Regions from separate parts of the Pseudovibrio sp. Tun.PSC04-5.I4 genome, predicted to be linked through region 1. Evidence: predicted binding sites of a transcription regulator. Region 1 holds the regulator's gene; each other region holds the start of a gene.

Region 1 (8,002 bases):
TCTGCGCCAATTGCGCCGTGGCGTTTGGAAAGTTTTGCGCCGTCTGGTCCGTAGATCAGCGGGATATGCGCCATGACTGGCACTTCCCAGTTCAGGGCGTTGTAGATGAGAGCCTGACGCGCTGCGTTGGTGAGGTGGTCATCACCGCGCACAATATGGGTCACGCCCATGTCGTGATCATCGACCACCACAGCCAACATGTAGGTTGGATTGCCGTCAGAGCGCAGCAGGACCAGATCGTCCATGTCTTTGTTAGGGAACTTTACGGTGCCTTGAACTTCATCCTGCACGATGGTTTCGCCATCCTGTGGAGCCTTCAAGCGAACTGCCGGAGAGATGCCAGCAGGTGCCTGTGATGCATCGCGCTCACGCCATGTGCCGTCGTAACGCGGCGGGCGGCTTTCAGCGCGCGCTTTTTCACGCATCGCATTCACTTCTTCAGGTGTGCTGTAGCAGTAGTAGGCAGTGCCATCCTTCACCATCTGCTCAGCAACTTCGCGGTGACGGTCTGCATTGCCGTACTGAGAAATCGGCTCGCCGTCCCAGTCCATGCCCAGCCATGTCAAGCCGTCCAGCAGCGCATCAACCGCCTCTTCGGAGGAGCGTGAGCGGTCAGTGTCTTCAATGCGCAGCAGCATTTTGCCACCATGGCGCTTAGCATAGAGCCAGTTGAATAGAGCTGTACGGGCGCCACCAATATGAAGGTAGCCAGTTGGGGAGGGCGCAAAGCGCGTAACGACGTTTTTGGTCATAGGCCTAATCAGAAATCTCGCAGGTTACATAGATAAATTTGGGGTAATTACGACGGGGCGCCGTATCTCTTCTGGCTGTGTACCATAGCGTGGGGTTTCTCCCAAGAGGCAGAAAGGGGCTTAGGGTGCACGAGGGGCAATCATCCTCAGGCAAGTCGCAATCTGGTGGTGGTGCTATCAGAATAGGCGAACTGTGCGTGGAGGAGGATAAGATTTTTGCTGGTCCCTCTGCCGGGGATTTTATTGCAGATGACCAAGTGTCAAAACAACGCAATTTTTTGCCAAAAAACGCAGAGAACTCACATAGCGACGCAAGTGATGTGGTTTGTGAGCAATACCAACCGTTTAGCTCGTACTTATATCAAGCTGTTGGGCACTTGAAGGGCTGGCTTCAGCAGGGTTGGATGTTTGTTCTTCATCCGGATTGGGCTGCTGCCGGCAGTTATGCCCGTGCGGCCTTTGTGCAGGATTGGGATAGGGGGCAAGGTATTGTGTGGTATGCGCTTTGCCACCTTGCAGGTGTGCTTTGCTATTTTTCCCTGCCTGCAGAGCCGTGGGGTCTATTGAGCGTAATACCCTTTATTGCACTGGTTCTGCTGGTGTTTCGAGCACGGTATGCGAGGAAAGCTCATTACGGTTTGTTGGCACTTCTGTTCTTTTCCGCTGGATTTTTCCTTGCTGATTTGCGTGTGGAATGGTTGCAAACGGAGCGCTTGGAGCGACCCGTGACGCGTAAGGTAGAAGGTGTTATCACCGCTGTGAAGCAGTCCGGTAATAACTCCTATTCTGTCGTGTTGCGGCCTTCAGTTGGTTCACCTGAAAAGGGAACAACTCGTTTTACCTTTTTGATCCGTCTCAGCATTAAGGGGATGAAAACTGCGCCTTCTCTGGGGGATAACATCGTTTTGAAAGCGCGGTTGTTACCACCTGGCGGGGTGGTGCGTCCTGGAAGCTACGATTTTGCTCGCACAGCGTTTTTTGATGGAATTGGTGCAGTTGGATATGCGCTCTCACGGCCCGTCGTTTCTGCCAATCCTGAGGGGATAGGGTTTGTGGGCGTGATTGAGAGTGTACGGATCAGCATCGCACAACGCATCCGCAAAGTGTTGGATTACAGCCCTGAAAGTGCCTTTGCGGTGGCGTTGCTGGTGGGGAAACGGGACTATCTTTCCAAAATCGATAAGAGCGCTCTCCGACAAGCAGGATTAGCTCACGTCCTCGCTATCTCGGGCATGCATATGGGCCTTGTTACATCGCTTGTGTTTCTTGCGTCGCGGCTGCTGTTATCCCTCAGTTCCACTTTAGCATTGCGCGGGCATATTCACGCTTACAGCACTTTGGCTGCCTTGATGGCTGCAATCGTTTATCTCGGATTATCAGGGGCTTCGGTTGCAACGCAGCGGGCTTTTCTCATGGCGGTTCTGGTTTTATGCGCTGGGTTGCTGGGACGGCGGGCGCTAAGTATGCGCGGGCTGGCGCTGGCCTGTCTGGTGTTGCTTAGCTTGGCGCCGGAGGAGGTTTTAGCGCCAGGGTTCCAGATGTCGTTCATCGCAGTTTTAGCGTTACTCGCTGCTTATACTTTTGTGAAAGACCGATTAAAGCCTATTGATGGGGCAACTGCCAATAGAAATCCTGTTGGTTTTCAAGGCTTTCTGAGGAGATCTTCCCGGTGGTTGGTAGCTTGCGCATTTACCTCACTGGTTGCGGGATTGGCGACAGCACCGCTTGCCGCGATGCATTTTGAGCAAGTTGCGCCCTATGGATTACTGGGAAATATCCTCGCCATGCCACTTGTGACCTTTGTGGTTATGCCCCTTGGCTTACTAAGTTTGCTGGCAATTCCTGTTGGGGCCGAAGCGTTTTTTCTGCACGGCATGGAAGCGGGATTGCAGCTCGTTTTGAAGGCTGCGTACTGGGTGAGCTCACTCAGTGAAGGGCAAAGTGGTATTGGTGTTGCAAGTGAGCTCGGGTACTGGCTCATAATCCTCGCTATACTCGGATTATGTCTTTTGCCATTTTGCTTGAAGTGGTTTGCTTTCCCTAGCTTTGCGGGAGCTGTCTTTTGTTTTCTGATCTACAGCGCACCTGATCTCATTGTGACGGAAACAGGAATGCACATTGCGTTTTATGATGCGGATGGGACATTGCGACTCACATCATCAAGACTGTCATTTACGTCTAGCAGCCTGCTGAAGGCAGGAGGAGTGCCTTCTCAGGCATTCAAGGCTCATAAGGCCAGAGCAAAGGACCGACGCTGTGATAAGGCTGGTTGTATCCTGCAGGTGTTTTCGAGATCAGTTTTATTGGATGAAGATAAAACGACTGCGCCTTTAATGTTGGCGCAGTCTAAGCGTGCAGAAAGCCTGATATCAGATTGTGATATGGCAACAATTGTCGTTGCCCAGTTTCAAGCCCCGGCATCTTGTAAGGCTGAGTTGGTGATAGATCAGAAAATGCTGGAAACGCGCGGTTCAGCTTATGTGTGGTTTACAGCAAGAGGACCGCCCGGTCATCGCATAAAAAAAGTGCGCTGGGCTTATGCAGCTCAGCGCAGACCATGGAATCCGCAGGTATCTGGTGATGTCAGTGGCTTAATAGCGGCGGAAGAGCGCAGTCATCTTGCCTTGAATGCGAACCCGGCCCGGCCCGAAGATGCGAGTTTCGTAGGCGGGGTTGGCCGCTTCCAACGCGACTGAGGCCCCTTTTTTGCGCAGGCGCTTCAACGTTGCTTCTTCATCATCGATAAGGGCGACTACAATTTCACCGTTCTCAGCTTCATCACCCCGTTTTATGAGCACTGTATCCCCGTCGTAGATGCCAGCGTCAATCATGGAGTCGCCTTTGACTTCCAGGGCATAATGTTCGCCGCGACCCAACAGGTCAGCCGGCATCGCGATAGAGTGGCTTTGCGTCTGGATTGCTTCAATCGGTACGCCAGCAGCAATGCGGCCCATGACCGGAATTTCCAGCGTCGGAACTTCGTCAGGTGATCGTGGTCGGAAAGCTGACGGTGGGTTCGTGCTCTTTTTGCCAAGAGATCCCTCAATCACCTCAGGTGCAAAGCCTTTTTCCTTGGTTATTGGCTTTAAGCCTGGTGCGATGGAATCAGGCAACCTAAGGATCTCGAGAGCTCTTGCGCGGTTTGGAAGACGGCGGATGAAGCCGCGTTCTTCCAGCGCTGTGATCAGACGGTGGATGCCTGATTTAGAACGGAGATCCAGCGCATCTTTCATCTCGTCAAAAGACGGTGGAACACCTGCTTCTTTCAAGCGTTGATGGATGAACATCAAAAGCTCGTGTTGCTTCTGTGTAAGCATCTTTTATCCCCGTTCGCTCATCATTTGCGCAAATTGATATCCAACGGCGTTCAGGCCGTCCGCTCTTAGCCTTCCAAAATTAACTTGATGGTGTTCAACTTATGCGATTGGAAGGACAAAACACGAACGTACTCTACCTGTTCTCATTGTGTTCTGCAATGGCTTTGTTGCAGTTAGGCCCTGCAAGAACTGGGGGATTTGGATTTTGAAGGGTGAGTGGACATGGGTTGCCCATTCATTACCAATTGGCTTAGCGTAGTTTTAAAAGGTCAACCTGATCACCCACATTTGCAGCTGCAGCGTGTGGTTTTCTAATGATTAAAGCATCTGCCTTTGCCAACAGGGCCAGCATTGAGGAGTCTTGTTTTGCAAACGGCTCTGTTGTGAGATTGCCTTGGTCGTCTGTCGTTACCTGCGCACGTAAGTAGTCCTGACGCAGGTCGTTTTCCGGGAGGGCTGCCGTCAGCGTCGCTTTGATAACGTTTTGATTTGTTTGAGTTACGGTTCGCCCGAGCATTTTATTCAGCAGTGGACCGAGGAAGAGGAGGGCGCAGACCAAACTTGAAACAGGATTGCCGGGGAGGCCGAGGACTTTCATTGGTCCAAGGGAGCCTGCCATCAGTGGTTTACCGGGACGCATAGCAATACGCCAAAAGCCAAGTTCCATGCCTTCAGCGCCCAACACATCTTGAATGAGATCGTGGTCGCCAACTGATGCGCCGCCAAGTGTCACCAAAACGTCTGCCTTGGCCTCAATCGCTTGCTTCACACGTGCGGTGATTTCTTGTGGTTGATCGGGTGCAATGCCAAGCATTAGCGGTGTTCCGCCAAGGCTGCGAACAAACTCGGCGATGCCGACCTGGTTGGAGGCGATGATTTGATTCGGGCCGGGCGTCTCACCGGGTTCTACCAGTTCATCTCCATTAGCGAGGATCGCAACCAGTGGCTTTTTATGCAACGGCAGTGTTGCATGATTCATAGCGCCAGCTAAGGCGAGTTCGCGGAAGCCTAGTATGTCGCCTTGCTTGAGGAGGACTTCACCTTCTTTGAAGTCCAGGCCAGCCGGGCGGATAAACTTACCAACAGGGACCGCTTCTTCGCAAAAGAGGTTATCCCCGTCGCGGCGTGCATTTTCCTGCATCAAAACGGCGTCGACGCCATCAGGAACTGGAGCGCCCGTAAATATGCGAAGAGCTTCACCATGCTGTAGCGTTCCGTCATAACTATGACCTGCTGCAACCTCACTTATCACCTTCAGCGATCTGTTGGGATCACTGGTATCGGCTGCTTTGACCGCGTAGCCATCCATAGCGGAAGCAGAAAACGGAGGTTGTGTTCTCGTTGCTGCAACATCTTCTGCGAGCACTCGTTCTCCAGCTTCCAGAAGAGGGAGATGCTCTGTTTGTGTTGCCTCAACGCCTTTCAAAAGGCGTTCAAGTGCGTCGTCAATGCTGATCAAGCTCATCAGGAGTTATCCTCCTCAGCCAGGAAATGACCGGACTTGCCGCCCTTCTTCTCCAGAAGCCGGATTTCTCCGATTTCCATAGAACGATCAACCGCTTTGGCCATATCGTAGATTGTCAAACACGCAACAGACGCAGCTGTCAGCGCTTCCATCTCAATGCCAGTCTGGCCTGCAACTTTTGCAAAGACTTCAATTTCGATTCCCGGTAGGTTCGGGTTTGGTGTGAAGTCTACCTGAACCTTAGATAGCATCAGCGGATGACATAGTGGGATTAGCTCGTGAGTTTTCTTGGCTGCCATAATGCCAGCGATCCGTGCGGTTGCCAGCACGTCACCTTTTTTGGCATTGCCAGAGAGGATCATGTCCAGAGTTTCAGGCAACATCTTCACCTGCCCACCTGCGCGAGCTATACGCGTGGTGACTTCTTTCTCCGAAATATCGACCATATGGGCCGCGCCGCTCTCATCAAGGTGGGTAAGTTTTGGCGAAAGTTCTGACATGGAAGGGCCTCTGGACGGGTTTTAAATCAGTAGGTTGGCTCCACATTGAAGCCAGTTTTTTTATTATCTTTTCAGAAGCGCTTTGGTTGCGCTTTCAACATCATCCTGCCGCATCAGGCTTTCGCCGATGAGGAATGTGGAGATGCCGGAGTTTTTCATTCTGGAGAGGTCTTGCGGTGTGAACAGGCCGCTTTCGCCGACGATGATCCTGTCTTTGGGGACCCGCGGTGCGAGGCGTTCACTTGTTTCCAGAGAGGTTTCGAAAGTCTTGAGGTTGCGGTTGTTGATACCTATGAGCGGCGAGGAGAGCTTCAGCGCACGCTCCAGCTCAGCTTCGTCATGCACCTCAATGAGTGCATCCATTCCGAGCTCGAATGCAGTATATTCCAGCTCTTTGGCCAGAACATCATCCACAGCTGCCATAATGATGAGGATACAATCGGCTCCCCAAGCGCGTGCTTCAAACACCTGGTAGGTGTCATAAAGGAAATCTTTGCGCAACACTGGCAGAGATACGGCCTCGCGTGATGCAACCAAATATTCTGGTTTACCTTGAAATGACGGGGTATCTGTCAGGACGGAAAGACATGCAGCTCCGCCGTTTTCATAGGCTTTGGCTAGCACCGGTGGGTTGAAGTCTGCGCGAATGAGGCCTTTGGAAGGGCTCGCCTTTTTAACCTCTGCAATGAGAGCATAATCGCCATTGGCGTGTTTTGCCTTTAAGGAGTTTGCAAATCCGCGCGTTGGTGATGCAGCTTTTGCATCATTTTGGAGATCAGAAAGTGAAGTTCGCGCTTTTGCAGCTGCGATTTCTTCACGTTTGTAAGCTTCTATTTTCTTTAGGATATCTGACATGGGCCTACGGTCTTAAAGTTTCATTGCGGCGGCAGTTGCGGCATCGGATGCCTCTACAAGTCTATCCAGACGGGAAAGGGCATTGCCAGAATCTATTGCATGGGCTGCCATTTCCACTCCGTCTTTCAGATCTGTTACTTTGTCGGCGACAATCAGAGAGGCTGCTGAGTTGAATAGCACGATATCGCGATAAGCATTTTTAGCGCCTTGCAGAACTTCTCTCAAAGCTTGCGCGTTGGCTTTCGGGTCTCCGCCCTTCAGGTCTGCAGCTCTAGCCAGCGGCAGGCCTGCATCTTCAGGATTAATCGTAAAGGTGTTAATGACGCCGTCTTTCAACTCGGCTACGAAGGACGAGCCTGTTGTGGTGATTTCGTCCATGCCGTCAGACCCGTTTACGATCCATGCCTTTTCGGTACCCAGTTCCTTTAGGGTGTTGGCGATTGGCACGACCCATTGCTGCGCGAATACACCTGTCATCTGGCGCTTTACACTTGCAGGGCTGGCGAGTGGACCGAGGATGTTGAAGATGGTTCTGGTGCCAAGCTCAATACGGGCTGGGCCCACGTGGCGCATCGCCTTGTGGTGGTTGGGCGCGAACATGAAGCCAATGCCAGCCTCCTTAATGCAGTGACTGATGCCATTTGCATTGAGGTCCAGATTGACACCGAGTTCAGCTAATGCCTCTGCAGAGCCTGATTTGGATGAGAGAGAGCGGTTGCCGTGTTTGGCGACTGTTACATCACAGCCTGCAACAACGATCGCTGTGCATGTAGAAATGTTGTAGGAGCCGGAAGAATCCCCGCCAGTTCCAACAATGTCGATGGCGTTTGTAGGTGCTTCTACCGGGATCATCTTGGCGCGCATTGTTTCTACGGCGGCAGAAATCTCGTCAATGGTTTCTCCGCGAATGCGAAGGGCCATCAAAAACCCGCCGATTTGCGCTGGAGTTGCTTCACCAGACATGATGATCTCGAAAGCCTCGCGGGCTTGAGCCCGATCCAGCGCTTTGCCGTCAGCTGCTATTGCGATGAGATTTTTTAGATTGCTCACGGTGAAAAATCCCCCTCAATCTCTTAGGTAATTCCTTAATGCGCTCAATGGCTAACTATTAGA
Region 2 (8,002 bases), 140 kb from region 1:
GGCGCTCCAGACCTTCAATACGATCGTGCGGAGCAGGGTTGTCGCGGGCACCGTTTAGCCGTCGGGCCGTGGCTTTATAGACGGTGTCGATCAAGAAGGTTGATTTGCCGCCTCCAGATACACCGGTCACACACGTGAATGTGCCAAGTGGGATGCTGGCGTTCACATCCTTCAGGTTGTTGCCGCGGGCGCCGAAAACCTTGATCTGTCGGTTTTTGTCGATCTTGCGTGGCTCTTTGGGCTGAGGAATGCTCATTTTGCCGGAAAGGTACTGACCGGTAAGGGAAGCAGGATTGGCCATGATTTCTTCTGGTGAGCCTTTCGCCACGACCTGACCACCATGGATACCCGCACCTGGACCCACATCCACCACATAATCAGCTGTGAGGACTGCATCCTCATCATGCTCGACTACGATAACGGTGTTCCCCAGATCGCGCAGGTGCTTGAGTGTTTCCAGAAGCCGGGCATTATCACGTTGGTGAAGGCCAATGGATGGCTCATCCAAAACGTAAAGAACGCCGGTTAAACCGGAACCGATTTGAGATGCAAGGCGAATACGCTGGCTTTCACCACCGGACAACGTGCCGGAGGCGCGATCCATTGACAAGTACTCTAAGCCGACATCATTCAGGAATTTCAGGCGCTCTCGAATTTCCTTTAGGATACGATAAGCGATTTGGGTCTGTTTATCGCTTAGCTTGTCCTCAATGCTGGAGAACCATTCATGGGCTGTTTTGATTGAAAGGGCGGTGATCTGGCCAATGTGACGGTCAGCAATTTTGACTGAGAGTGCTTCTGGCTTCAAGCGGTACCCCTTACAGGCGTCGCATGCATGGTCGGATTGGTAGCGGGAGAGTTCATCGCGCACCATCTGAGAATCTGTTTCTCTCCAGCGGCGCTCAATGTTGCCAATGACGCCCTCAAACGACTTGTCTGTTTTGTAAGAGCGAGTGCCGTCGTCATATACAAACTGGATTTTTGTATCGCCGGTTCCATAAAGAACAGCGTTTTGGAAGTCGTCAGGCAGGTCACGCCAAGCCTTCGTCATGGACTGCTTGTAGTGCTTCGTTAGCGCTTCTAGTGTTTGAGCGTAATACGGAGAGGTTGCTCCGGTTTTTGCCCACGGAAGTACTGCTCCACCGCGAAGTGATAGGGTCTGATCTGGAACAACGAGTTCGGCTTCAAACGCGAGCTTCGTTCCGAGGCCATCACACGTTGGGCAAGCGCCGAACGGATTGTTGAACGAGAATAGGCGTGGCTCAATTTCTGGAATTGTGAAACCAGATACCGGGCAGGCAAACTTCTGCGAGAAGATCATCTGCTTTGGTTTGCCTTTTTCATCTTTTTCATCCGCAAATTCTGCGGTGGCGAGTCCTTCGGCTAATTCCAGCGCTGTTTCCAGGGAATCTGCCAATCGTCCTGCCATATCTTCACGCACGACAAGGCGGTCAACCACGACGTCAATATCGTGTTTGAATTTCTTATCCAGCGCCGGGGCCTCGGCGATTTCGTAGTATTCACCATCAATTTTGATGCGCTGGAAGCCTTTTTTCATCAGCTCTGCGAGTTCTTTGCGGTACTCGCCTTTGCGGCCCCGAACGATAGGCGCGAGGAGGAAAAGACGCGTGCCTTCTTCCAATGTCAAAATGCGGTCAACCATCTGGCTGACGGTCTGGCTTTCAATGGGTAATCCAGTTGCAGGGGAATACGGAATGCCGACGCGGGCGAAGAGCAGGCGCATGTAGTCATAGATTTCGGTGACTGTGCCGACTGTTGAGCGCGGGTTTCTTGAAGTGGTTTTCTGCTCGATGGAGATTGCAGGAGATAGGCCGTCGATTTGGTCTACGTCCGGCTTTTGCATCATCTCCAAAAACTGGCGGGCATAAGCGCTTAAGCTTTCAACATAGCGGCGCTGCCCTTCGGCATAAATCGTATCAAAGGCCAAGGAGGACTTACCCGAACCGGACAGGCCAGTCATAACAATCAGACTATCGCGTGGAAGATCCAGATCGACATTCTTTAGGTTATGTTCGCGAGCGCCGCGTACGGTAATCTGTTTGAGGTGATCAACGCGCGCATGATTATTCTGGTTATTACGGGTTGGCGACTTCGCCATGGAGCTGTCCTTTGTCACGAATGCTGATTTCGCCATCTAAAGAGCAAAACAGGTCAAGGCGCGATCCTCAAAAATACAGGAGGTATGCGCAATAAATTAGGTGGAACATAAACGGAACGATTTTAAGGAGCAAGCCTTTTTGAATATGCTCTCAGAAAATTGTCTTTGCAGAAATTTCAGTGTTGAACTTGGTGGGAGTAGATGCGAATGTATGGGAACAAAAATAGAACGAGTTTTGAGCGGAACCTTCTGGTGCCTCATATATTCGCAGATCTGCTGGGAAATGTGGACAAATGTCACTGCTAAGCGAAAGCCTGTTTGATTTGTGGGGCTCGGAGCATAGGTTACTTGCCAACTCGACCTGCTCAAAATAGCTGAGCAGGCTTTGATCTAGGAGTAATTCAATGGCCGGTAGCGTCAATAAAGTCATTTTGGTTGGAAATCTGGGCGCAGATCCGGAAGTTCGGCGCACGCAGGACGGCAAGGCGATCGTAAACCTGCGCATCGCGACTTCTGAGAGCTGGCGCGATCGTAACAGCGGCGAGCGCCGTGAGCGCACTGAATGGCACCGCGTTGTTGTATTCAACGAAGGACTTGCAAAGGTTGCTGAGCAATACCTGCGCAAAGGCTCCAAAGTTTACATTGAAGGTCAGATCCAGACCCGTAAATGGCAGGACCAAGGTGGTCAGGAGCGATATTCAACCGAGATTGTTTTGCAAGGCTTCAACTCTACGTTGACAATGCTTGATGGTCGCGGCGAAGGCGGCGGTCAAAGCGGTCAAGCTGGTGGTCAATCTGGCGGCTTTGGTGGTGGTAGCGGCGGCGATCAGGGTGGTGGATACTCTGGTGGAGGTTCTTCTGGTGGAGGTTCCACTGGCGGTGGCGCCAGTAATCAGGGTGGTGGCTTTGGCGGTGGCGGCGGTGGATCTGCCCCATCTGGCGGCGGCTTTGGGGGTGGAATGGATGACGAGATTCCATTCTAAGGCCTGCTCTGTATAGCAATTAAAATTCGATGCTCAGAAATAGTGCGATGCAGCTGTTTCTGAGCATTTTTCATTTTTGCATGGTGCGTTGAAGGCTGAGCGTTGTGGGAGTGGACAGCCAATAGGAATTTTGAACTGTTTCACTAGATGCTTGTCAACGCGGGAGAGGTTCGGTAATGCAGAATTTTTGCAATGAATGCTTCATGTCCATGTTTTTGGCTTTCTGTAATCCAGAAAACATGTGTGCATTGACCATAAGATATACGAATTGGTACCAATGGAGCTAAGCATATAGAATTTTGGGAAAGTAAATGGTACGCCCAAGGGGAATCGAACCCCTGTTTCCGCCGTGAAAGGGCGGCGTCCTAACCGCTAGACGATGGGCGCACACTCATCAGCAGCGCCTCGTGTTGTGCGCTGGCTGTGTGAGGAGGCTTATAAGAATTTGAGGGAGACTTGGCAAGCGCCTAAATTTTAATAATTCAAACAATCCACAAATATGAAGAAAATGGAGTTATTCTCTGTTTTCTTGTGTGATATCAGCGCCTCAGTCGGATTCTGAGGCGCAAAATTTTGGATAGTTGCCTACCAGCTGCCGGTGTTTTCCATGGAAAGCCACGGTTCAGCTGGTTTCAGACTTCCATCCTTTTGGAGTAGTTCAATTGAAATACCGTCTGGAGACAGAACAAAAGCCATGCGCCCATCGCGTGGAGGGCGGTTGATGATGATGCCCGCAGCCTGCAGTTTGGCGCAGGTCTCATAGATGTTGTCTACTTCATAGGCGAGGTGGCCAAAATTACGTCCGCCATCATACTCTTCAGTGTCCCAATTATAGGTCAGCTCCAGTGCAGGCGCCTGAGTCGACTGGAAAGCTTCTTGGTCTTCTGACGCCGTGAGGTAGACAAGGGTAAAGCGTCCTGCTTCGCTTTTATGCCGGCGAGCTTCTTTCATGCCAAAGATGGTGCAGTAAAAGTGCATGGATTGGTCCAGATCTTTAACGCGGACCATGGTGTGCAAATAGCGCATTTCTAGCTTTCTCGGTTAGGGGGCTGACCTTATTTTTATAGTCAGTGTAAGTTGTAAGTGCGCGAATTTAGCGTGAAAAGGATTAAAGGGAAAGGGTGTCCAGTATTTCTTGAATGGGGAATTGAAGGGAGTGTTGCGTATTAATGTGTATCGCTCGCCGTATGGAGGTTTCGAAAGCAACTCAGCGATCTGCTAGATAAAAATTTCAGTAGTGTTAGCTATACCCCCTCCAAACTGTAGGTAAATGGTGTTGATAGGACAACACTAATTAAATCAATGGGGGATCATTTAGCTGTTTGTTAATTTTTCACCTTCTTGGCCCGGTTCCTGATGATATTCTTTTGGTGGAATCAAGTGGCGTTCGGTTTGTTGCTGGGCGTTACATTTCAGATGCGGCAAATTTCGGGGCATTCATCATGGTGGTAAAAACGGCGCCTCAGGTAGGCTCTGTCGAGGACCTGGTTGACGATACAGCCTTAGATGTTCTTCAGGTGGCGGGAACAATCAAGTGGTTCGATATTGGCAAAGGCTATGGTTTCGTAGAACCAGAAGACGATCTACCTGATATCTTATTGCATGTTACATGCTTGAGGCGAGATGGTTTTCAGACCGCCTATGAAGGGGCTCGTGTTGTTTGTGAGGTCCTGAACAGGCCACGCGGATTGCAAGCGATGCGCATTCTTTCTATGGATGAAAGCTATGCGGTTCATCCATCTCAACTGCCTCCTTCGCGTACTCATGTTCAAGTTACGCCTGATGGCGGTTTTATTGATGCGGAAGTTAAGTGGTTTAACCGTGTGAAGGGATTTGGCTTCCTGACGCGTGGTGAGGGGACTGAAGACATTTTCATTCATATGGAAACATTGCGCAGGTTTGGCATTACAGAGTTGCGTCCTGGGCAAAAAGTACAGGTTCGTTTTGGAAATGGACCTAAAGGGCAGATGGCTGCTGAAGTTCGTCCGGTTGGCAGTGGAACACACATACCGACCTCTCACTAAGTTGCGTTTATGCGCCTTACGAGATCACATTTACGAGATTTGCCTATCAAAAACCCTTGGTGTCTTGCCAAGGGTTTTTCTTTGTATCAAAGCTATAATGAACGAGACGCAGGAAATATTTATGGCTGTTTTAAAATGGGCTGTCATTGCGGCGATGTTCTGTTTGAGCTCTGCTTTCGCGGCGGAGTTGAGAACTGAAACAATTGAGGTTCGCAGTGCAACGGGTAAACATGAATTTCAGGTCGAGGTTGCTGAAAACGCTGCAGCTCGCGCTCAAGGTTTGATGGGCCGGACTGATCTCTCTCCTGATCAAGGGATGTTGTTTGTATTCTCGTTTTCTGTACCACAGAATTTTTGGATGAAGAACACGCCGAGCGCGCTGGATATCATCTTCATTGGCTCTGACAACATCATCAAAAGCATTGCGAAAAATACGGTCCCATATTCTGAAGAGATTATCTCCTCAGGTGTTCCTGCTCAGTATGTTTTGGAAGTGTTGGCGGGGCGGACAATGGCGCTTGGTATAAAGCCCGGTGACCGCGTTATTCGGATACCATGATAGGCAGGTAGGAGCTGACTGAGGTGGATCAGTCAGCCATAAGATGTTTAGAGGCTGTTTTTGAACTGGAGTTTTTTCTCCCAGGTGAGGGCGTGGTCAACGATGGTTTTGAGGTCGTTGAACTCCGGTTGCCAATCTAAATTCTTCATGATCTTGCGGTTGTCAGCAACAACCTTTGGCGAATCGCCAGCCCGGCGCGGCTCGGTTGTAACATTGAAGTCGACTCCCGAGATTGCCTTCACTGCATCAATGACCTGCAAAACTGAATAGCCATCACCGTAACCTGCATTCATGACAATGCTGTCGCCGCCTTCGCGTAGTCGCCTTAAGGCAAGGTAGTGTGCGCTGGCCAGATCAGAAACATGGATGTAATCGCGAACCCCCGTTCCATCTGGTGTGTCGAAGTCAATTCCAAATACGCCCAGATTCGTGCGTTTCCCCAGAGCTGCTTCACAGGCTACTTTGATGAGGTGAGTGGCGTTTTTGGTGGACTGGCCTGTGCGGCCTTTAGGGTCGGCGCCGGCAACGTTGAAGTAGCGCAGAGCTGTGTATTTGAAATCATGGGCTGCAGCGGTATCGCGCAACATGAGTTCAGTCATTAGCTTTGATGTGCCGTAAGGGCTTAAGGGAGTTAGCGGAGCTTCTTCAGAAACAGGAATAACTTCTGGGTCACCATAAACGGCTGCTGTTGAGGAGAAGATGAAATGCTTGATGCCGTGGTTGACGCAGGCTTCCATTAATGTTCTGGAGGCTGCGGTATTATTGCTATAATATTTCAATGGGTTAGAGACGGATTCTGGAACGATTATTGAACCTGCAAAGTGTATAACGGCAGAAATATCGTGGGCTTTGAAGATTGTTTCCAGTAGATCCAGATCTGTAATTTCACCCTCATACAGCTTTGTTGCTTGAGGGATCGCCCAATCAAAGCCGGTTGAGAGATTGTCGATGACAATGAAATCCTCTCCGGCGTCATGGAGGCACCATGTCATGTGGCTGCCAATATAGCCGCAGCCGCCTGTTACAAGTATGGTCATTGTCTGCTCCGAAAACTCTCAAATTCAACATGTTTGATAGAAGCCCTTTTCGAGGGCTGCAATGCAATGTTTTGCGTATTGATTACTCGTCCTCAAGATACTTCTGGTCTTTTGCAGCCTGAACTTCGATGAAGACACGCCCTATGAGCGGTTGGCTGCGTTTGATTGTATCTTCCAGCGAGAAAATGACTTCTTCAACTGCTCCTGCTGTGAGTGCGTCTTCAAAGTCCAAAGAGGCGGCGAGCAGGACGTCATTGGGGCCAAGGTGCAAGGTGCGAATTTCGTTCACGCCCCGGACGGCAACAGGCGCCAGCAAGATCTCACGAACAGACGCTACAAGCTCGTCAGAAGCACTTTCGCCGATCAGGAGGCCTTTTGTTTCCAGTGCGAGCAGGAATGCGGTTCCAGCTAGAATGAGGCCGATAACAACGGAAGCAGCTCCGTCAAGCCAAGGGATGCCGAAGTTTTGTGCGCCGTAAATGCCGATGAAGGCAACAATCAGACCCAGTATGGCTGCTGTGTCTTCAAACAGGACGGTGAAAACTGTCGGATCTTTGCTGTCTCTGATGGCTGCGATAAATGGCCGTGTGCCTTTGGTCTTCTGGAATTCTTTGTATGCAACCAGCCACGCCCAACCTTCGAAAATAATAGCTGAACCCAGGACGACATAAGCGATGATTGCAGATTCCACCGGGTGTGGGTTGAGGATTTTTTGAATGCCTTCGTAAAGTGAAATGCCAGCGCCAACTGCAAAGATCATAATGGCAACAACAAACGCCCAAAAATAGATTTCCGAGCCATACCCGAAGGGGTGTTTGTCATCAGCTGGTTTTTCAGCGCGCTTCATCCCAAGCAGTAGGAGGCCTTGATTGCCTGTGTCTACAAGGGAATGGATACCCTCAGAGAGCATAGCGGCGGAACCGGTGTACGCAGCTGCTGCAAATTTTGTGATTGCGATGAGCGTGTTGCCTGCAAGGGCGGCGAATATGACTTTTTTGGAGCCGTGGGCTGCCATCCGAATCCTCCGTGAAATACAAGGGTGACTTTACGGAGGCGCTTGGGGACTTCAAGCCTAATCTGGGAGAGAGAAAGGTGTGCCCACAATCGGATGCGGGCACACAATGTTTTAGGAGTGCATTTCCATCAAGGAGAAGATGCCATCTGCCACGAACTGGACGGATAAGGCTGCAAGAATAACACCGAACAGGCGGGTGACGATGAGCTGAACAGTGGAGCCCAGAAGCTTATCAATCCGTGCTGCAAGCATAAATACCAAGAAG
Region 3 (8,002 bases), 2.6 Mb from region 1:
CTGCTTTATCCGCAAGCAAGCACAACAACCGAAAATAGACACTCCGAGTTATCTAAGCTGATATCGTTGACCAAATCTCTTCCCATTAAAAGTGTGAGTACAGCAGGAACAAAATGGCGCCAAGCTATCCTCGTTTATTTCAGGATCAACAAATGCAAGGGTATTATCGTCTGCCACACACAGGCCACTGTAATAAGAACTTTCTCCAGCTCTGAAATGCGGAAATTTATCCCGTTCATTAAGCGCTACCATCCAGAAAACGGGTCATTTCGTGAATGCATTTGATGTGAGAGATCTCCCGATGGAACAGAGCTCAATTCCAGGAGGCTTTGGCGGTTATATTTGGACAAGTAAAATAGAACAGATGGGACCTCAATGGCATCTCTCGCGTTAAGGCGTGAATTCCGCATCCACATGATGGCTCTTCCGCTCATCAATAGCTTCATCAATAATTTTGCGGGCGACTGCAGGTTTGCGTTCCATAAATCCGCGTAGGTCTTCCATCTTCAAAACCATCAATTGAACAGGTGTTTTAGCAAAGACACTGGCCCTGCGTTTGCTATGGCCAAACAAGGAAGCCTCGCCGAAATGTTCACCTTCGCCGTGGTGTACAGTATGATCAGCAAAAACTTCCTCCACCTCCCCTGATGCGATGAGAAACAAGCTGTCTCCTTCCTCTCCCGCCTCACAAATGAAGTGGCCAGCTGGTACACTGTGTGAATGCAATAACTCTGTGACAGCAGCAATTTCAACAGCGGACAGACGCTCAAGCAACGGAACCGTGGCAACCATACCCCAGGTTATAACAAAGTCGCGGCTGTGAATCTCACGGGCAAACGCCGTACCTACGATTCCAACAGGCAGAGCAAACAGGCAATACCCCATCAACATCACCACACTAGCAATGATCTTACCCATAACAGTAACAGGCACAACGTCCCCATACCCAACTGTCGTGAGTGTAGAAAATGCCCACCAGAGCGCACTGGGAATCGTCCCAAAATGCTCAGGTTGAGCGGCATGTTCTACGCTGTAAAGAAGGGTCGCGGCTACGAGAGCAACACCAAGAATAAGCACAAGGCTGCCTATAATCGCCGTCTGTTCAGCAACCACCGCGGAAATAAGGGAACGCACCGCGGGGGAATACCGTGCAATCTTCAAGAAACGCAGCAGGCGCAAAATAACCAATGATTTCCAACTGATGCTCGTGAAAAATAGGGAGAGCCAGAACGACATCACCGCAACAAAATCAACAACAGACAAAGGTTGAAGCGCGTAAACAAAGCGGGCTTTGAAGGAGCCATACTTTTTCAAAGGAGGATGGAGATCAGAAACCCAAAGCCGCAGCAGGTATTCAATCGCAAAGATTGAACCAGCGATGAAGTCTAGAATGAAAATCTCCCAAATATAAACCTCGCCAATACTCGGTTCAGTTTCCAGAACCGCCAAACCCACATTGATCACGATAAATATGATGAGAATTGCATCAATCTGCTGAGCCAGACGATTGCCCGCACTGCTACGCTCTAAAAGATTGTAAACCTTAAATTTAATGGTGCTGGCCACCTAATCCCCCAATGGCTGCCCGAGCCAATGAGAGAATATCCGCCAAAAATAAAGGGGGACTTAAATCCCCCCTCAATTCACATAGCTACTTTAGATATCTCTTAGAGACCTTCAAGATGCGACTTAATTTCAGCAATCGCATCATCCGCTTTATCCGCGTCTGGCCCACCTGCCTGCGCCATGTCTGGACGACCGCCGCCGCCACGACCGCCCAACGCAGCGGAACCTATACGAACAAGATCCACAGCACTCACTGTCTCGGTTTTATCTTTGGTCACACCAACAACGATAGCTGCCTTGCCATCCTCAGCCTTGCTGATAAGCACCACAACACCGGAGCCAAGGGCTGTCTTACCCTCATCAGCAATAGACTTAAGGTCCTTCGGGTTGATACCGTTCAAAACACGAGCCATAAGCTTGAATTGGCCTGCATCAGACACACCAGTATCTGCGCCAGATCCACCGCCACTCATAGCAAGCTTCTTCTTCGCTTCTGCAAGCTCACGCTCAAGCTTCTTGCGTTCTTCCAACAAGCTCGCAACACGCGCAGGAACATCAGTCGCTGAAATTTTCAAAAGACCAGCCGTCTCACGCATCAAAGCATCTTGCTCAGCAAGGTATTTACGAGCTTCTCCGCCGGTCAGCGCTTCAATACGGCGAACACCAGCCGCAACAGCACCTTCAGACACAACAGTCACAAGACCGATGTCGCCTGTGCGCCGCACATGAGTCCCGCCACACAACTCAACGGAAAAGGCTTTGCCAGCTTTCTCACCACGCGTGGCCGTTCCCATGGAAACGACACGAACCTCATCGCCGTACTTCTCACCAAAGAGTGCCATCGCACCTGCTTCAATCGCCTCGTCAACTTCCATGAGAGACGTCTCAACAGACGTGTTTTGCAAAATCACTTCGTTGGCAAACGCTTCAACCAGCGCTGATTCTTCACTGCTCACTGGTTTGGGGTGAGAGAAATCGAAACGCAGACGCTCGGGTGTCACAAGTGACCCCTTCTGCGCTACATGTGCACCCAAAACTTCGCGAAGCGCTTCATGAACCAAGTGCGTTGCGGAGTGGTTGGAGCGAATTGCACTGCGGCGACCATGCTCGACAATCAACTCAAGCGCATTATCAACTTTCACGTCACCGCTCTCTACGGTGATCGCGTGAATGAACAGGCCATCAGTCTTTTTCTGCGTATTGGTTACACGGATAGAGACATTATCGCCCTTCATGATGCCGCAATCACCAACCTGACCACCGGACTCACCGTAAAACGGCGTCTGGTTCAAAATGAGGAATCCTTCCTCACCTTGTGTCAGGACAGTTACCTCTTCACCATCTTTTACGAGGCTCAGAACAACGCCCTCAGCCTTCTCAGTTCCATACCCAAGGAACTCAGTAGCACCCGCTTTTTCCTTGATAGAATACCAGATCGCATCCGTCGCAGCATCGCCAGAGCCAGACCAAGCCGCACGTGCTTCAGCACGCTGGCGTTCCATGGCAACATTGAAGGCATCCGTATCAACAGCGATCTCGCGGTTACGCAATGCATCCTGTGTCAAATCAAGCGGGAAGCCAAATGTGTCATAGAGCTTGAAAGCAGTCTCTCCATCCAACTGGTCACCAGAACCAAGCGAGCTCGTTGCATCTTCCAGAAGACCAAGACCGCGTTCCAGTGTTTTGATAAAGCGTCTTTCTTCCAGCTGGACAGTTTCTTCAATAAGCTTTTCAGCGCGGTGTAGCTCAGGGAAGGCTTGCCCCATTTCGCGTACAAGCGTCGGCAGCATTTTAAAGATGACCGGCTCATTCGCACCAAGCAAGTTTGCGTGGCGCATCGCGCGGCGCATGATACGGCGCAGCACATAACCGCGTCCCTCATTAGAGGGCGTAACGCCATCAGCAATGAGGAAAGCCATCGACCGTAGGTGGTCAGCAATCACACGGTGGCTTGCTTGCGCTTTACCTTCAGCTTCAACGCCTGTGAGATGCTCAGAACTCGCAATCAACGCTTTAAAGAGATCAATTTCATAATTGTTATGAACGCCCTGCATGATAGCCGCAAACCGCTCAAGACCCATACCAGTATCAATTGACGGGCGCGGTAAATCGATGCGTCTGTCAGGCAACTGCTCGTATTGCATAAACACGAGATTCCAGATCTCAATAAAGCGGTCACCGTCTTCCTCAGGAGAACCAGGAGGGCCTCCCCAGATGTGCTCACCGTGATCGTAAAATATTTCGGAACACGGACCACACGGCCCCGTATCCCCCATTGCCCAGAAATTGTCTGAGGTTGGAATACGGATGATCCGTTCATCGGCAAAGCCGGTGAGTTTCTTCCAGATGTTAAACGCTTCATCATCCTCGGAATACACAGTCACAAGCAACTTATCAGTTGCGAGGCCAAATTCCTTGGTAATAAGGTTCCACGCCAATTCGATAGCGTTTTCCTTGAAATAATCACCAAACGAAAAGTTGCCCAGCATTTCGAAGAATGTGTGGTGACGAGCCGTATACCCAACGTTGTCCAGATCGTTGTGCTTGCCGCCTGCGCGTACACATTTTTGAGAGGACGTAGCGCGAACATAATCACGCTTTTCAAGACCCGTAAACACGTTCTTAAAAGGCACCATTCCCGCATTGGTAAACATCAATGTCGGGTCATTACGTGGCACCAATGGACTGGAAGGAACAACTTCATGTCCGTTTTTTGCAAAGTAGTCGAGAAAAGTCGACCGAATTTCATTGACGCCACTCATAGGTCTTGATGTCCGTCTCGTTTTAAAGGGATTGCTGCTGAAATAATCACAGCACCCGAACTGCAGGGTTTGTGCATCATCAAGATGCCGCAAAAAAATGTATCTGCCGCGTTTTAGCCATCCGCAGCAAGTCTGTCCATAAAACCCTACAAAAAAAAGAGGCTGGTAAAACCAGCCTCTTCTAACTCTTATTGTTTTTCCGCTACTTTTTCTGGGTCATCAAGCGCTTTAGCGATCAGACCAGCGCCTTGACGGATCGCCAATTCGATTTCATCAGCAAGCTTAAGATTTTCTTTTAGGAAATTCTTCGAGTTTTCTCGTCCCTGCCCCAGTCGCTGACTGTTGTAAGAGAACCAAGCCCCAGATTTTTCAACAATGCCACCTTTAACACCCAGATCCAGCAACTCACCCATTTTGGATATGCCTTCACCATAAATAATGTCAAATTCAGCCTGTTTGAATGGAGGCGCCAGCTTATTCTTAACCACCTTCACGCGGGTTTGGTTACCAACGATTTCATCACGATCCTTAATCGCACCAATACGGCGAATATCAAGGCGGATGGATGCGTAAAACTTAAGCGCGTTACCACCAGTCGTTGTTTCCGGAGACCCAAACATCACACCAATTTTCATACGAATCTGGTTGATGAAGATCACCATAGTTTTCGACTTGGAAATCGAAGCTGTAAGCTTACGAAGAGCCTGGCTCATCAAGCGAGCCTGAAGACCTGGGAGCGAGTCCCCCATTTCTCCTTCAAGTTCAGCTCTTGGAGTCAGCGCAGCAACCGAATCAATCACGAGTACAGAAATCGCACCCGAACGAACCAGTGTGTCAGCAATTTCAAGCGCCTGTTCACCAGCATCAGGCTGAGAGATCAATAGGTCATCAATGTTCACGCCAAGCTTGCGTGCGTAAATAGGATCAAGCGCGTGTTCAGCGTCAATAAACGCGCAAACACCGCCAGCCTGCTGCGCACAGGCGACCGTATGCAGAGCCAAAGTCGTTTTTCCCGAGCTTTCTGGCCCGTAAATCTCAACAATACGCCCTCTAGGAAGCCCACCGATACCAAGACCGATATCAAGACCTAAAGAACCAGTCGAGACACTTTGGATTTCCACGACCTGTCCTTGGCCCATGCGCATAATCGAACCTTTACCAAAGGCTCGTTCGATTTGAGAAAGCGCTGCATCCAGTGCTTTATTTTTATCCATCTGATTGCCCTCAATAAGGCGAAGTGAAGTTTGTGCCATACGTTCTCATCCCTTATTTCACGATGGACGCGCAGTTTCAAAGTCAGTTATTTGTACTCATTTTGTTCCAAATACGCAATACCCTATAACTAACTAATAAAAATAGATTTATTACAATTCGTTCTCTTATTGTTCAGTATGTAGATAACTTTTGTTCCGTGCTTCAATTAAATCAGAATTCGGAATCATTGCGCAAGAACAGTCGATTTGCAATCCACCCACAGTCCGTATTTGTGATTAGCTTGCGCTGAGTGCCCGCATTGCATATCAACAGTGTTTCAAAAAAACTGGCGGGAAGTTTTGGTTATGTCTCTACGCAATGTCGGAGTAATAGGCGCAATTCACTTAGACAGGATTGCGCATGCAGATCGACAATTTAAACCAGATACATCTACACCCGGGGAAATTATGTCCCGTGCGGGCGGCGTAGGAGCAAACATCGCGCGAGCCATGGCTCGCTTGGGCATGCAGCCCGTAATGAACGGTTGTCTGGGCGATGATGCGGATGGAGCCTTCCTTGCTGAAATTCTATCTCAGTGCGGAATTGATACGTCGAGCCTTAACACTGTTAAGGGCGGCCGGACGGGGTCATACCTTGCACTTCATAACCCGGATGGCACGCTATTTTGTGCTATCTCCGATAGCGAGATCACATCCAAAGTGCGGTTCGGTAAGGACAATCCGATCCCCCAAGCCCTCCTTAACTGCGATATCTGGTTGTGTGAAACCAACCTTGAGGAAGATACTCTAGCAGCTCTTACAAATGCCAAAGGCCACCGGCTCCTCGCAGCAGATACTGTTTCCATAGCAAAAGCCCCCAAACTTCGCGCTCTTCTGCCACAAATTGACATTCTCTTCACAAACAAGGATGAGGCCACGGCCCTTCTGAACTGTGAAGCAGACAGCCACTCCAATGAGGTGATGGCAAAGATGCTTGCAGAGCGCGGGGCAAAAACGGTTGTGGTGAGCAACTCAAGCAAACCATTGGCGCTTTATAGCGGTGGTACGACCAGCATGCACGAACCCTTTGCAGTTACGCCAACAGATGTAACTGGTGCCGGCGATGCATTTATAGCTGGCTTCCTCTATGCAAATTGCCTCGATGAAACCCCACATGCAGCAGTAAGCAGCGGACTTGCTGCCGCATCTATTACGGTGGAGGCAACTGGTGCAGCACCGGAAACGCTTTCACCACACTCGCTTCAGGCGCGTTTACTTGAGCACGCCTGACGCGCAATCAACAAATGAAAGACTGGGAAACCATGGGAAGTTCAATTAAAATTCATCATTCAAAAGAAGTTGCAGATGCCCTAAGCAACGGCTCCCCAATTGTCGCATTAGAATCTACAATTATTACCCACGGCATGCCGTACCCTCAAAATGTTGAGACAGCTCGCGAAGTTGAACAGATCATTCGTGATGGCGGAGCAGTTCCTGCGACCATCGCAGTTCTGGACGGAGAACTTCACGTTGGACTGGAAGACAGCACGCTTATAAAGCTGGCCAACGCCAAAGATGTGATGAAGTGTTCCCGCGCTGACCTTTCCTTTGCAATGGCACTGGGCAAAAACGGCTCTACCACAGTAGCAGCAACCATGATGGCTGCTCACGCAGCTGGCATTCGCGTATTTGCAACTGGCGGCATTGGCGGCGTACATAAAGGTGCAGAAACAAGCTTCGATATCTCTGCTGATCTGGAAGAACTTTCCCGCACCCCAGTTTGTGTTGTCTCAGCTGGCGCAAAAGCCCTGCTCGATATTCCAAAAACACTGGAAGTTCTGGAAACCCGCGGCGTACCTGTCATCGGCTTTGGCTGCGACAACGTCCCAGCATTCTGGTCTCGCGATTCACAGCTTAAAGCACCGTACCGCCTGGATGATGCAGCTGATGTTGCAAAACTCATCAAATTCCGTGAAAAATTCGCTGACCACGGCGGCATTCTCGTAACTAACCCTGTACCAGCGGAAAACGAGATCCCGGCAGATGAAATGCAGGTCTTCATCGATGCATCCATTCAGGCAGCTGAAGAGCAGAACGTCAGAGGCAAGAACGTTACTCCATTCGTTCTGCAAGACATCTTTGAGCGCACACAAGGCAGAAGCCTTGCCACCAACATTGCGCTGGTAAAAAATAATGCAAAGCTTTCTGCAAAAATTGCATGCGGACTGACAAGCTAATCATCAAAAATTCCGGGTCGGCAAGGCTGACCCGGAGTTAACTTTCCTCCAAATATACCCCAAAGTTCCATTTTAGTCCGTAGTTGGTCTCGCAAAAACTCAATACTTGCTGAGAATTTCCATGAGCTTGTCGGCAAAGATTCCGTTGTTTTTCAGCCCTAAATATTCTAGGTGTTTCTGCACTAGAGTTCATTTACATCGCTGTGCTTTTATTAGCGCATCTGCATTTTGTAGTCACACCGTG
Region 4 (8,002 bases), 2.4 Mb from region 1:
TGTGGGCGCGCAAACCGTCAAACTTCTTTTAGGCCGAGGCCCGCTTAAACCGGCTCCGTGGTACCACCACTTTGACGCCTATGAAGGTAAGTTTGTATCAAAACGCCTGCCTGCCGGAAACGGCAATCTCTTCCAACGACTGAAACTATGGCAGCTAAAACGCCACATGAAGGACGTGTTAGCTGCGGCGTAGTTGATTGCATAAGAGAAGGGGCTGCGGATGCTTTCATGATGGGATCAACACAGAAACCTGACGAGTCTCCTTAGCTTTCTTTGTTCTAATCCATTTTGTAGAGTGCCGCTTCCCTTTTTATACGCGGTTTCATTTCCCTAAGGAAATCTTAAATTACGTAGCGTATTCAATTAATTAACCGTGGATCATGTAAAGTCCTCATCAACTAAATCCTAATGGAGGCCGGTTGATGTCTGTTTCGTTTGCCCGCTTGCAGATCTATTTTGTTATTGCCTTGCTGTTGATTGTGGTGGTCTATCCGATCTACTTGATTGGGATGTCGCCAAGCCTTGATGCGATTGATCTGCGCCGTATTGGGGGTGACTTCTATGCCTTCCTGATGGCCTCTAAGTTGGCTGTCTCCGGGCAGGCGGCTCAGCTCTATGACTTAGAGTGGTTTTACGGTGAAATGCAGCGCAATGTGGAGAGCGGGTCCGGCTTTAATGCATGGTTCCATCCGCCTAGCCTGCTTGTGTTTCTGGTCCCGCTTTCTGGCCTCACCTACCTGCAAGCCTACAGCTTGTGGATGGGCGCGGGCGGTGCGTTTTCCCTACTCGTCTCTTTCAGCCGCAAGGCACCTATTCGGGCCGTCACGTTCTTTCTGCTTGCGCCTGCGACGTTGGTGAACCTGTTTTACGGTCAGTTTGGAATGCTCGCTGGTGGGTTCCTCTATGGCGGCTTGCGGTTGATGAATCGACATCCGGCATGGGCTGGTGTTTTGCTGGGCTGTGTTTCCATCAAGCCTGAGCTGTTTATGCTGATCCCGATTGTTCTGATTGCCCACCGCAGTATCCTAGCATTTTGCTCTTGCGTTGCCACTGTGGCGTTTCTGGTGGATGCATCCTCGGTGTTCTTCGGGTCCAGCTTGTGGTGGATTTATTTGGAGACCGTCCCGTCCTTGCTTGCGACGGTGATGGAAAAAGGTGAGGGCAGCTTCCTCTATCTGATGCCTTCTGCGTTTGGTGCTGTTCGGGCTTTGGGTTTTTCCGCGACCTCTGGATATATGGTGCAGTTGCCGTTTACGATAATGGCCCTTGTGGTTTCTTATTGGTTGTTCCAGCGGGATCGCGATCCGGTTGCGCGGAATCTGGCCTTCACACTTTGCGTGTTGCTGGCAACGCCGTTTTTGTTCCTTTGGGATTATGCAGTGGTCTCGCCTGCGCTTTATCTTTACGCCATGAAAACCGGTTTGTTTGATAACCGTGAAGATTCGCCGTTGTTTGAACCTCTACTTCTGTTTGCCGTATATTTGCTGCCCATCATCAACATTGCTCTTGCCGCGCATAATTTCCCCGTTGGGCCGATCTTCACTGCTTTGGCCTTGATGGTTGTGATTGTGCGTATGGTCAGCTCCTGCGAGGTGCTTGGTGAGGAGGGGGATAACTTCCCTGAGGATGGGAATAATGATGAAGAACTGGGCGCGGCCTGAGAAAAGACCGTTTTTCAGAGGAACGCAGGGAAAACGTGAAAAACGCAGATCCACGCAAAGCAATTCACAAAACCTTGCAAAGTGAGACACGTGAATTCCTGTCCAAATCCATTGTTCTTGCTGGCTTGTAATCCTCAGGGGCGATAAGGATAATTCCCTTATAGATGACGAGACAGGTGGGTAGACCGGTGAGCCTTGCTGATACTTCTTTGAAAGACGTTGGAGCCTTAACTGCTGAGGACGCAGCGCTTGAGCTTGAGCGACTGGCAGGGCTGATTGCTGAATACGATAAAGCCTATCACACCGAAGATGCGCCTGTTGTTGACGATGCGACCTATGATGCCTTGCGCCGCCGCAATGTGGCGCTGGAAACTGCTTTTCCTGAGCTTGTGCGGGCAGATAGTCCAAGCGAACGGATTGGCGGGGCTGTTTCTGAAGGCTTTGGCAAAATCACCCATGCGGTGCCCATGCTTTCCTTGGACAATGCTTTTTCCGACGGTGATGTGCAGGACTTCATTGGCAAGGTGCGTCGCTTCCTGAAGTATGATCCGTTGATGGGCGCGCTTGCTGTCACGGCTGAGCCCAAGATTGACGGCCTCTCCCTATCATTGCGCTATGAAAACGGCAGGTTGGTTTATGCGGCAACGCGGGGTGATGGCACCACGGGTGAAAATGTAACGTCTAACGCGCTGACAATTCAGGATATTCCGCAGGTGTTGCCTGCTGGCGTGCCGGATGTGGTTGAGGTGCGCGGTGAAGTTTACATGGCACATGCTGATTTTGCATCGCTCAATGCCCGTATGGAAGCCAATGGCGGCAAGGTGTTTGCTAACCCGCGCAATGCGGCGGCGGGCTCGCTGCGTCAGTTGAATTCGGAGATCACCAAGACCCGCCCGCTAAAGTTTTTCGCCTATGCATGGGGCGAAATGAGCGACATTTCTGCTGATACGCAGATGGGAATGGTGGAGTTGTTCGGGCAGTGGGGGTTCCAGATCAACCCGCTGATGAAACGCTGTGAGAGCGCCGAGGAATTGCTGAAAGTCTATCATGGAATTGAAGAGGACCGCTCTGGTCTCGGCTATGATATTGACGGCGTTGTTTACAAGGTGGACCGGTTGGATCTGCAGGGCCGTTTGGGTTTTGTATCCCGATCTCCACGGTGGGCAATTGCGCACAAATTCCCAGCAGAGCGAGCATTTACTACCCTCAATGCCATCGAGATACAGGTTGGGCGCACAGGGGCATTGGCGCCAGTTGCAAAGCTTGAGCCTGTTACCGTTGGCGGTGTTGTGGTTTCCAATGCATCGCTCCATAATGAAGACTACATTAAAGGCATCGGTCAGGACGGCGAATCTATTCGTGGTGGCAGGGACTTACGGGTTGGCGATACGGTCATTATCCAACGTGCTGGCGATGTTATTCCGCAGATCGTTGATGTTGATGTGAGCAAGCGTACTGCTGAATCGGTTTCATTTGAATACCCTGAAATCTGTCCTGCTTGCGGTTCTCATGCTGTTCGTGAAATAAACCCGAATTCAGGTAAGGTTGATGTCATTCGCCGCTGTACTGGCGGTTTGATTTGCCCTGCACAGGCTATTGAAAAACTAAAGCATTTCGTATCCCGCAATGCCTTGGATATTGAGGGTCTTGGCGAAAAACAGATTGAGGCGTTTTATGAGTATGACATGGACAAGGGCGGTGTTCGCAGCCCTGCCGACATATTCACGCTAGCAGAACGGGATAAGAGCTCATTTAACAAGTTAAGGAGCCGCGAAGGGTGGGGCGCTGTCTCGGCGCGTAAACTGTTCGATGCTATTGATGGCAAACGCCAAATTGAGTTGAACCGTTTGATTTTTGGCCTCGGAATTCGCCATGTCGGGGAGGGGAATGCCAAGCTGCTCGCTCGGGCTTATACCTCCTGGACTGGCTTTAATGAGGCCATGAATTCTGCGACGGATACGACTTCGGATGCCTATCGTGATCTCAACGATATTGATGGTATCGGCGGAACTGTTGCCAATGCCTTGGTTGAGTTCTTCGCGGAGGAACATAACCGAGAAGCCCTTGATGCTTTGCTGGCGGAAATTACACCACTTAATGTTGTTGTTGCCGATAGCTCAGGCAGCCCTGTTGCAGGTAAAACACTCGTGTTTACAGGTAGTTTGGAACGGATGAGCCGCGATGAAGCTAAGGCGCGGGCCGAAAGCTTGGGCGCGAAAGTATCAGGCTCGGTCTCCCAGAAAACGGATCTGGTGATTGCTGGACCTAAAGCAGGTTCCAAGCTTACCAAGGCACAAAGCCTTGGCATTGATGTTATCTCAGAGGACGACTGGTTCGAGCTTGTCGGCGACAATTAGAAGCAAAATGGTCAGGCTCTTATAAAATTCAGTCGTGGTCCGGGGTTTACCCCGGGCCGAACTTCAGTGTAGCGACTAGCTTTACTGAGGCTTCCGCTTTTTTACCGATGTAAACGAGCAGGTTTTTCTTGTCGTATTGCACGCTCATCTCAATTTTTTTGGAAACGTCTTTTTTGAGTTTATCATAAGCTTTGGTCACGTCATCACAAAGCTTTGCAAGTTTATCGTATTCCAGCTTTTTCTTGGCCACAACAGGTCTTGCTTTGATTAGTTTTTTGAGTTCAGTTTGAGAATCTATAAAATTCTGATCTTTCTTAGGGTCCAGTTTTTTTTCTACTAGCCTGCTTTCTATTACATCCAGCATTTGTTTTTTAGCACTGATCTCAGAATCCAAACGGCTCAAAGCATTAGCGTAGGTTAGAGCTGCTTTTTTCTTCTTCTCTACAGTTTCAATTTGCGTGCGTGCTTTGGCAAGTTCAGGAGCTGCGTCTACATGGTTGTCATAGGACTGCCGCATAGCTCCTTTGCCTTGAAAAATTGCTTTATCGAAGCGTCCTTTATCAGCAGAATTCAGGCCGACACGGCTATTAATCTGGCTCCAAAGCGAAGAGTAAGAGCCGTAAAAGTCGTCAAAGTTTTTGAATTTACACAATACCTGCGGCATGTTTTTTTCTCCATCAAGGTTGGGTTCGCATACTGCTAGATCTAACAATAATTCTGGAGACAAAAGCATAGGAATGGGTTTAGAAAACTGACGGTTATTGCGACTAATCCAATTTGAATTTAGCTTCAATATAGAGGGGTTTTTACCTAAGGTAAGATCAAGTGAAACCATCAGAATACTGTTGACCCTGACGGATAGATTCAATCAATGTGTCGCTAGATAACTAGCTGATTTGTTTGCGAATTTCTGCGAGCATCGTTAGATGCGTATGGATGAATGGTACCAAGATAGTTGCGGTTGCAACATTCACGTTGATCGGATTTTTACCAGATTCAGGCATTTGAACTGCCAACAAGTCTTCGTGACCAATAATTTCAGTCGAGATATAAAGCCGGTCAAAGTCTTCTCCAGAGGCAGCTTCAAGTTTTTTGTAGATATCTTCTAGTGCTGGCGGGCGTGGCGGTGCAATTGCGCCCGTGGATTCAATCAGGTGCGACACAGCTGTTTGCTCGCCTTTTTCCAGTTTGGCGAACTGGCGAACCAATGGGTTGGATGCCTTTGTTTCAGCCATCTCGCTGATCGCGAGGGAAAACGGGCTAATTGTGAGTGTTTTATCGACGTACTCACCTCCCGCATGATGATCCGCACTGGCGGAGGTGATGAGAGCGGGAGTGGCCAGCAAAGCGCCAGATAAGCCGATGAGTGTTTTTCTACGAGAAATTTGTAACTTACCAGTATTCATAGTTTTTCTTTCAGGTTGTTACGAGTCTACAAACTATATCTTTGGGGTTTGACCTTGTATGGAGTGAGCGTGCCGCTGTGAAATAGCTTATAATGTATTTTTCTATTTAAATTACTAAGTGCTCCTTCCTATTTTTCAGTGTTCTGAAGATCTCTTCAGTAAAACGCCGCAGGTTAAATTAGTATTTGACCAAGAGTAGTTGAGTGAAGGTGACCCGTGCTGCAAAACGATGTGTATCGCTTCGTAGATCTCTCGCATCTTCAACGCTGTTGCTATATTGTTCTTCATTAAGTATTGAAGATTCTCCCTCTGATTTTTGAGGGTAATGCGTTCAAAGGATCCTACGAGTTCAATGGCAAATTCTTCTGGCCCACTACATCGCGGAATGCCTCTTCACCCTGCTGATCCATCGGTTGCTCCGCAGCCCAAGGCGGGTGGTATAGCGGCACGAGCGATGGCTGCGCGTCAAACGGACATGCCGGCTTATATGGAAGGTTTGAACCCCGAACAAAAACTCGCCGTTGAGACGATCAACGGTCCAGTGTTGGTTTTGGCAGGGGCAGGAACCGGGAAAACCCGTGTCCTAACAACGCGCATTGCCCATATTCTTGCAACAGGACATGCGACACCCGGCCAAATTCTTGCTGTGACTTTCACCAATAAAGCTGCGCGCGAGATGAAGAACCGTATTGGCGCCTATATCGGTACTCACGTTGAAGGCATGGCATGGCTTGGCACCTTCCACGCGATTTGTGTCAAGATCCTGCGCCGCCATTCTGAGCTGGTTGGGTTGAAGTCTTCCTTCTCCATTCTGGATACGGACGACCAGTTGCGCTTGATCAAGCAGATCATTCGCGCTGAAGGGTTGGATGACAAACGCTGGACTGCAAAAGTCTTTGCTGGGCTCATGGATGGCTGGAAGAACCGTGCGCAGACGCCTGCGCAGATTTCTGCTGGAGATGCGCAAAGTTTTGCAAACGGGTTGGGGCGTAAGCTCTATGAGACCTATCAGGAACGCCTCTCCATTCTAAATGCTTGTGATTTCGGCGATTTGCTGTTGCATTGCATCACCATTTTCAAAGAGCATCCAGATGTTTTGAAGAGCTTTCAGCATCGGTTTCGATACATGCTGGTGGACGAGTATCAAGATACCAACGTTGCACAGTACCTGTGGCTGCGTTTGTTAGCTCAGGGCAATCCCAATGTGGCCTGCGTTGGTGATGATGACCAGTCAATCTACGGCTGGCGCGGCGCTGAGGTAGATAACATCCTGAGATTCGATCAGGATTTCCCCGGTGCGACGGTTGTTCGTCTGGAGCGGAACTATCGCTCGACCAGCCATATCCTTGCCGCAGCGTCTCATTTGATCGCTCATAACCAAGGTCGGTTGGGTAAGACCTTGTTCACGGATCAAGCGCTGTCTGAGGACGAGGAAAAGGTTCAGGTGGCTTCAGTCTGGGATTCTCAGGAGGAAGCGCGTGCTATTGGTGATGAGATTGAAGTGCTGCAGAACCACGGTCATTCTCTCAATGAGATGGCTATTCTGGTGCGGGCCTCTTTCCAGATGCGTGAGTTTGAGGATCGGTTTGTTACGCTTGGGTTGAGCTACCGTGTCATTGGTGGTCCGCGGTTTTATGAGCGCATGGAGATCCGCGATGCATTGGCATATTTCCGCTGTGTGCTGCAGCCAACTGATGATTTGGCTTTTGAGCGCATCGTCAACACGCCTAAACGTGGTTTGGGTGAAGCTACGCTTAAACTGGTTCATACATACGCGCGATCTCAGGGCATTCCGATGATGGCTGCTGCTGCTGAAATGGTGCAGACTTCTGAACTTCGCCCGAAAGCGCGTGCTGTTCTGGCGGATGTGCTGGGGATGTTTGATAACTGGCGCAATCAGGTTGAGGCTATGAGCCATACGGAGCTGGCCGAGATCATCCTTGATGAAAGCGGTTATACCCAGATGTGGCGGCAGGATCGTTCTGCTGAAGCGCCGGGTCGTTTGGACAACTTGAAAGAACTTATCCGCTCCATGGAAGAGTTCGAGAGCATGGCTGGCTTCCTTGAACACATCTCGTTGGTGATGGATAGGGATAGTGAAGCCAATGAGGATGCGGTCTCGATTATGACGCTTCACTCGGCAAAAGGTCTTGAATTTGATAGTGTTTTCCTCCCCGGGTGGGAGGAAGGTGTGTTCCCAAACCAGCGCGCTTTGGATGAAACCGGGCAAGCGGGACTGGAAGAAGAGCGGCGTCTTGCCTATGTTGGTGTGACGCGTGGACGGAAGCGGGTGAAGGTGTGGTTTGCCTCTAACCGACGCATTCATGGCTCCTGGCAGTCCAGTATTCCCTCCCGTTTTCTGGATGAACTCCCCCCTGATAGTGTTGAAGTTGTTGAATCCTCAAACTCCTATGGGGGCTATAACTCGGGTGGTTCCGGAGGGGGATATGGGGCAAGTCGTTTTGATAGCAGCGATGCGTTCCAGAATACCTACTCAACTCCCGGCTGGCAGCGCGCCCGCAAAACGCAGGCTTCTGGTCAGCAGTATGGCCGTATGCATGGTGGCAACCAAACCCGC

Evidence for each region. Region 1 encodes LexA, which represses DNA repair genes until DNA is damaged. Its sites were predicted from a motif close to TGTTCNNNNTGTGTTCNG; they were not measured.
Region 2: the regulator LexA is predicted to act here: its motif matches at 2,333-2,350, upstream of uvrA (excinuclease ABC subunit UvrA).
Region 3: the regulator LexA is predicted to act here: its motif matches at 5,634-5,651, upstream of recA (recombinase RecA).
Region 4: the regulator LexA is predicted to act here: its motif matches at 5,692-5,709, upstream of BLS62_RS24155 (ATP-dependent helicase).

Annotation. Positions count from the first base shown of each region.
Region 1 covers NZ_FNLB01000006.1:1,657,609-1,665,610, reverse strand. The annotation lists gene gltX (glutamate--tRNA ligase) at 1-752, opposite strand, end outside; gene BLS62_RS12705 (ComEC/Rec2 family competence protein) at 1,157-3,448, shown strand; gene lexA (transcriptional repressor LexA) at 3,344-4,069, opposite strand; gene glp (molybdopterin molybdotransferase MoeA) at 4,320-5,534, opposite strand; gene moaC (cyclic pyranopterin monophosphate synthase MoaC) at 5,534-6,034, opposite strand; gene trpC (indole-3-glycerol phosphate synthase TrpC) at 6,098-6,889, opposite strand; gene trpD (anthranilate phosphoribosyltransferase) at 6,902-7,939, opposite strand.
Region 2 covers NZ_FNLB01000006.1:1,515,810-1,523,811, reverse strand. The annotation lists gene uvrA (excinuclease ABC subunit UvrA) at 1-2,119, opposite strand, end outside; gene BLS62_RS12125 (single-stranded DNA-binding protein) at 2,524-3,102, shown strand; tRNA gene BLS62_RS12120 (tRNA-Glu) at 3,415-3,489, opposite strand; gene BLS62_RS12115 (VOC family protein) at 3,688-4,128, opposite strand; gene BLS62_RS12110 (cold-shock protein) at 4,545-5,126, shown strand; gene BLS62_RS12105 (DUF192 domain-containing protein) at 5,248-5,685, shown strand; gene galE (UDP-glucose 4-epimerase GalE) at 5,733-6,722, opposite strand; gene BLS62_RS12095 (cation diffusion facilitator family transporter) at 6,805-7,737, opposite strand; gene BLS62_RS12090 (MarC family protein) at 7,849-8,002, opposite strand, start outside.
Region 3 covers NZ_FNLB01000006.1:4,241,157-4,249,158, reverse strand. The annotation lists gene BLS62_RS24905 (cyclic nucleotide-gated ion channel) at 391-1,566, opposite strand; gene alaS (alanine--tRNA ligase) at 1,668-4,328, opposite strand; gene recA (recombinase RecA) at 4,517-5,581, opposite strand; gene BLS62_RS24890 (carbohydrate kinase family protein) at 5,888-6,811, shown strand; gene BLS62_RS24885 (pseudouridine-5'-phosphate glycosidase) at 6,844-7,758, shown strand.
Region 4 covers NZ_FNLB01000006.1:4,068,711-4,076,712, forward strand. The annotation lists gene BLS62_RS24130 (ThiF family adenylyltransferase) at 1-193, shown strand, start outside; gene BLS62_RS24135 (glycosyltransferase family 87 protein) at 423-1,661, shown strand; gene ligA (NAD-dependent DNA ligase LigA) at 1,826-4,018, shown strand; gene BLS62_RS24145 (hypothetical protein) at 4,065-4,853, opposite strand; gene BLS62_RS24150 (DUF4142 domain-containing protein) at 4,906-5,424, opposite strand; gene BLS62_RS24155 (ATP-dependent helicase) at 5,810-8,002, shown strand, end outside.